DNA from 2 places in the Oceanimonas sp. MB9 genome. Region 2 is predicted to be linked to the other one. Evidence: predicted binding sites of a transcription regulator. Region 2 holds the regulator's gene; the other holds the start of a gene.
What was found. Region 2 encodes NrdR, which represses ribonucleotide reductase genes. Its sites were predicted from a motif close to CACNNTATANNGTG; they were not measured.
Positions count from the first base shown of each region.

Region 1: nrdA (class 1a ribonucleoside-diphosphate reductase subunit alpha) is a predicted target of NrdR. The motif match lies at 1,266-1,279, and genes of this name have one in related genera.

Region 1 covers NZ_VFBE01000005.1:971,501-974,567, forward strand. Annotated here, with positions in the region: gene nrdA (class 1a ribonucleoside-diphosphate reductase subunit alpha) at 1-1,209, opposite strand, end outside; gene OJHNALOF_RS07815 (HAD family hydrolase) at 1,549-2,223, opposite strand; gene ubiG (bifunctional 2-polyprenyl-6-hydroxyphenol methylase/3-demethylubiquinol 3-O-methyltransferase UbiG) at 2,229-2,927, opposite strand.
Region 2 covers NZ_VFBE01000011.1:82,913-85,979, forward strand. Annotated here, with positions in the region: gene ribD (bifunctional diaminohydroxyphosphoribosylaminopyrimidine deaminase/5-amino-6-(5-phosphoribosylamino)uracil reductase RibD) at 1-912, opposite strand, end outside; gene nrdR (transcriptional regulator NrdR) at 913-1,362, opposite strand; gene glyA (serine hydroxymethyltransferase) at 1,484-2,737, opposite strand; gene OJHNALOF_RS16605 (molecular chaperone TorD family protein) at 2,973-3,067, shown strand, end outside.

The DNA.
Region 1 (3,067 bases), on a different contig from region 2:
CATCATCAACGAGAACAGCTCCACCGCCTTGACGGTGCGCTTGCGAATGCTGTCGTCGGCTTCGTACTTGACGTAGAGCTCTTCAAATTTGGCCTGATCCTCAAAGAAGGCGTCATACAGGCCGGGCACGTCGGACGGGCTGAACAGGGTAATGTCGCCGCCCTTGATCAGGCGCTGGTACATCAGGCGGTTGATCTGCACGCCGTAGTCCATGTGGCGCACGCGGTTTTCTTCCACGCCACGGTTGTTTTTCAGTACCAGCAGGGACTCTACTTCCAGGTGCCACATGGGGTAGAACAGGGTGGCGGCACCGCCACGTACGCCGCCCTGGGAGCAGCATTTGACCGCGGTCTGAAAGTGCTTGTAGAACGGAATGCAGCCGGTGTGAAAGGCTTCGCCGCCACGAATGGGGCTGCCCAGGGCGCGAATGCGGCCGGCGTTGATGCCGATGCCGGCGCGCTGGGACACGTAACGCACGATGGCGCCGGAGGTGGCGTTAATGGAATCCAGGCTGTCGCCGCACTCGATCAGCACGCAGGAGCTGAACTGGCGGGTAGGGGTGCGCACGCCGGACATGATGGGCGTGGGCAGGGAAATTTTGAAGGTGGACACGGCGTCATAAAAACGGGTGACGTAGTCCAGCCGGGTCTCTTTCGGATACTTGGAGAACAGGCAGGCGGCCACCAGCATGTAGAGGAACTGCGGGCTCTCGTAGATGTCGCCGGACACCCGGTTCTGCACCAGATATTTGCCTTCGAGCTGCTTGATGGCGGCATAGGAGAAGTTCATGTCGCGCTCGTGGTGTAGGCGCGCATTCATGGCCTCGAATTCCTCGCGGCTGTAGTCGGCCAGAATGTGCTGGTCGTACTTGCCCATTTCGGTCAGGCGCACCACGTGGTCATGGAAGTGGGGCGGCTCGAACTCACCATAGGCTTTCTTGCGCAGATGGAACATGGCCAGGCGGGCTGCCAGGTACTGGTAGTCCGGGCTCTGCTCGGAGATCAGATCGGCGGCGGCCTTGATGATGGTCTCGTGAATGTCTTCGGTGCGGATACCGTCATAGAACTGGATGTGGGAGCGCAGTTCCACCTGGGACACGGATACATTGTCCAGGCCCTCGGCGGCCCAGGTGATCACCCGGTGGATCTTGTCCAGATCGATGGGCTCCTTGGCGCCGGAGCGTTTGGTAACCAGCAGATGTTTATTCATGAGATGGACCTTCTCCCAGTGGTGTTGTGTTGCTCGGCAAATCCCGTGCGTCCAACCACCCTATATAGTGTGGTCGTGGTGCGGAGGAAGCACAACATATAGTTGTCGTTGAGTGGAATGGGCACAATATAGTGGGTTGGTTCACGATTCTCAAGCCGCCCCGGCACTGGGCAGCTTGTGGATAATCTGTGTGAAATACACCGATGTTTGCGTTTACTAACTGGTGTGCCGTTGGGACTCTGGCATTGGCAAAACACTGTCTTTTTTGTGGCCGGCGAAAAACTTTTTTTTAAATATTTGGCTTGCAAAAATGACCGGCTTGCGGATCCGCGGGATCTTTCAACAGGGGGCGTCAAATGCCCCTTTCAGCCAGTGGCTGAGTGCATCAACCGAGTCCATGACGGCCCCGGCCTGCCAGCGGTGGGGATCCTCACCCGCCGACACATAACCCCAGCCCGCGGCCAGGGTGGCCATGCCGGCGGCCAGCCCCGCCTCGATGTCGCGACGGTGATCGCCCACATAGACACAGTGGTCGGCTTTCACCCCCAGGTGCGCGGCGGCATGCAGCAGCGGCGCCGGGTGCGGCTTTTTATGGGCCAGGGTGTCGGCGCTGACGGTGACGCCACACTGCGAGAACAGCGGCAAGGCCGCCAGCAGCGGCTCGGTGAGCGCCGCAGGCTTGTTGGTGACTACCCCCCAGGGAATGGCATTCTGATTGAGCCAGCCCAGCAGCTCGGGCACGCCGGCGTAAGGCTGGGTGTGGTGACACAGGTTTTGACGGTAAAAACCGAGCATGCGTTCCCGTAACCGATCCAGCCCGTGCTGCTCAATCATGGCCTGCGGAATGCCGGCCCTGAGCAGGGCATAGGAGCCGTCGGAGGTAGTGCAGGCCAGCACCTCGTCGGACAGGGCGTTGAGGCCAAGGCCGGTGATCACATGGTTGGCGGCGGCGCCCATGTCGCCCGCGGTGTCGAGCAGGGTGCCGTCGAGGTCAAACAATACCGCCTTGAGCATGCCGTTTACTCCGGTTTGATGGCGTGAACCATGTAGTTGACGTCTGCATCATGGCTGAGCTTGAAGTCGCCCTGCAACGGCCGGTACACCACGCCCTGAATGTCCTTTACCACCAGACCGGCGGCCTCGATAAAACGGCACAGCTCGGCGGGGCGAATGAATTTGCGGTGATCATGGGTACCCTTGGGCACCATTTTCAGCAGGTGCTCGGCGGCGCCGATCATCAGCAGCCAGGCCTTGGGATTGCGGTTGATGGTGGAAAACACCAGGTTGGCGCCGGGTTTGGCCAGCCTGGCGCAGGCGGCCACCACGGAAGCCGGCTCGGGCACGTGCTCCAGCATTTCCATGCAGGTGACCAGCTCATACTGGCCGGGCTGCTCTTCGGCCATCTGCTCGGCGGTGGCCTGGCGGTAGTTGACGCTGACGCCGCTTTCCAGGGCGTGCAAGCGGGCCACTGCCAGGGGCTCCCGGCCCATGTCGACGCCGGTCACCTCGGCCCCTTCCCGGGCCAGGCTTTCACTGAGAATGCCGCCGCCGCAGCCGATGTCGATCACCCGCTTGCCAAAGAGGCCGTCGGCCTTGTCGGCAATCCAGCCAAGGCGCAATGGATTGATGTTGTGCAGGGGCCTGAAATCCCCCTCCAGATCCCACCAGCGAGAGGCCATGGCCTCGAATTTGTCGATTTCCTGTTGATCTACGTTCATGAAACTGCCTTGTGCCTGGGCGATTGGGGTGCCCATTATAACCAAGCCGGCAGGGGTCGCCAGCTTCACTGCTCCCGTCGGGCCGGAACTGTGCTAGAATGGCTCGCTTTTTAAAGCCATATAATCAATAACCTGGGGAC
Region 2 (3,067 bases):
CCCCGCCTCTACCCAGAGGTGATTCAGCTGACGCCGGCCCAATTCTTCCAGCAGCAGCGCCAGATCCAGCTTGCCGTTATCAGCCAGCGGCAGCACGCATTCTTCCACCTGGTCGCCAAAACCGCCGGTCACCTCGCCGCGCAGCAGCAGCACAGGGCCGGGCTGCGCAAACAGCCGCAGCCCGGCGTGCAGCCGGTTTTGGGTGTCGATCACAATGCGCAGAGGCTGGCGCAGTTCGGCTTCGGCATAGTCCTGGCGCAGCGACGCCGGCAACTCTTGCCAGCGCACGTTGAGGGCGGCGTTGTCCATCAGCACGGTATCGGCGCCGGAAAGAATGGCGCAGCTTTGCGCCCGGTGGCGCTGCACATCACGCCGGGCCGCCGGGCCGGTAATCCACTGGCTTTCGCCGTTGGCGAGCGCGGTGCGGCCATCCAGGCTGGCGGCCAGCTTCAGGGTCACAAAGGGACGGCCGGTGCGCATGCGGTGCAAAAAGCCCACGTTGACCGCCTCGGCCTCGTCGGTCATCAGCCCGGCCTCGGCCCGAATGCCCGCGTCCTGCAGCATGGCCAGGCCGCGACCGGCAACCTGAGGGTTGGGATCCACCATGGCGGCCACCACTCTGGACACGCCGGCGTCAATCAGACCCTGGGCACAGGGCGGGGTGCGACCATAATGGGAACAGGGCTCCAGGGTGACATAGGCGGTGGCACCCTGAGCGGCCTCACCGGCGGCACGCAGGGCAAAGACTTCGGCATGAGGGCCGCCGGCACGCCGGTGAAAGCCCTCGCCCACCAGTTGACCGTCTTTCACGATCACGCAACCCACCGCCGGGTTGGGGCTGGTGGTAAAACGGCCACGGCGGGCCAGCTCAAGCGCCCTGGCCATCCAGCGCGCATCTTGGGTTGTGAACACTTATTGCTCCAGGCGGGCTATCTCTTCGCCAAACTGACGCAGATCCTCAAAACAGCGGTACACCGAGGCAAAGCGAATATAGGCGACCTTGTCGAGCTGCTTGAGCTCGTCCATCACCAGGTTGCCCACCAGCTCGGATTTGACTTCCCGCTCGCCGGTGGCCCGCAGCCGCGACTTGATGCGGCTGATGGACTGCTCGATGGCCTCGGTGCTGACCGGACGCTTTTCCAGCGCCCGCTGCATGCCGGCTTCCAGCTTGTCTTCGTTAAAGGGCTCGCGAATGCCGCTGGTTTTGATGATGCGCGGCATCACCAGCTCGGCGGTTTCAAAGGTGGTGAAACGCTCCCGGCAGGCATTGCACTCACGCCGCCGGCGCACCTGCAGGCCATCGCCCACCAGACGGGAGTCGATTACCTTGGTTTCGGTTGCGTTGCAAAAGGGGCAGTGCATGGTGCCTCCGCGGGGCCTGTTAATCGGCTGTTAGTGTAAAGAAGCGGGCTGGGGAATGAAAGTAAGAGAAAATAAAAACGGGGTCCGAAGACCCCGTTTCTGCTGCCGTTACCGGTGCGCCTTACGCGTAAACCGGGTGGCGACGGCAGATGTCCAGCACCTGCTCTTTCACGCTGGCGATGGTGGCGTCGTCGTTGATGTTGCTCAGCACATCACAGATCCAGCCGGCCAGCTGGCGCACTTCGGCTTCCTTGAAACCACGACGGGTAACCGCCGGAGTACCGATACGAATACCGGAGGTCACGAACGGAGAGCGCGGATCGTTAGGCACGGCGTTCTTGTTCACGGTGATGAAGGCGCGGCCCAGGGCGGCGTCGGCTTCCTTACCGGTGATGTCCTTGTCGATCAGATCCAGCAGGAACAGGTGGTTGTGGGTGCCACCGGAAACCACTTTAAAGCCACGCTTCTGGAACTCGTCGGCCATGGCCTGAGCGTTTTTCACCACCTGAGCCTGGTATTCCTTGAACTCGGGCTCCAGGGCTTCCTTGAAGGCCACGGCCTTGGCGGCGATCACGTGCATCAGCGGGCCACCCTGACCACCAGGAAAGACGGCGGAGTTCAGCTTCTTCTCCAGCTCTTCGTTGTTGGCGGCAGACAGGATGATGCCGCCACGGGGACCGGCCAGGGTCTTGTGGGTGGTGGAGGTCACCACGTGGGCATGGGGCAGCGGGTTGGGGTACACACCGGCGGCGATCAGGCCGGCCACGTGCGCCATGTCCACCATAAACCAGGCGCCTACCTTGTCGGCGATTTCGCGCATGCGGGCCCAGTCTACGATGCCGGAGAAGGCGGAGAAGCCACCGATGATCATCTTCGGCTTGTGCTCAACGGCCAGACGCTCCATTTCTTCGTAGTCGATCACACCCTGCTCGTTGATGCCGTAAGGCACGATGTTGTACAGACGGCCGGAGAAGTTGGCGGGAGAACCGTGAGTCAGGTGACCACCGTGGGCCAGGTTCATGCCCATGACGGTATCGCCGGGCTTGACCAGGGCCAGGAAGACGGCGGAGTTGGCCTGGGAGCCGGAGTGCGGCTGCACGTTGGCCCAGGTGGCGCCGAACAGCTGCTTGACACGATCGATAGCCAGGTCTTCCACCACGTCAACATATTCACAGCCGCCGTAGAAGCGCTTGGCCGGATAGCCTTCGGCGTACTTGTTGGTCAGCTGGGAACCCTGAGCCTGCATCACGCGCGGGCTGGTGTAGTTCTCGGAAGCGATCAGCTCAATGTGCTCTTCCTGACGCACGGTCTCATTGCTGATGGCCTGCCACAGCTGGGGATCATAGTCGGCGATATTCATCTCACGCTTTAACATCCGTCTCTCCTGACTCATGGGGGATTGTCACTGAAAGTCAGAGTGTACCCCCAAGCGGCAGTCCGGCCTAGTCCCGCGAGCCGGGTTTACACTATTTTTTTACCTTTATGTTGAAAAGTTCACAAAAAGTTGAAGACCCATTAACACACTCCCTGTTCCGCACGGGTAGGAATCCGACCGGCAAACCCGATAGAATGGGGCTATCCCCAGACCGAACAAGCCGTTGAAGAGGATTATGCAAGCGTTCAGAGTGACTTCCCAGCGCCGGGCCGAACTGTATCACTGGTTTACCGCCCTTTTTGCCACCCCCCTGAGCGAGGACGATCTCGG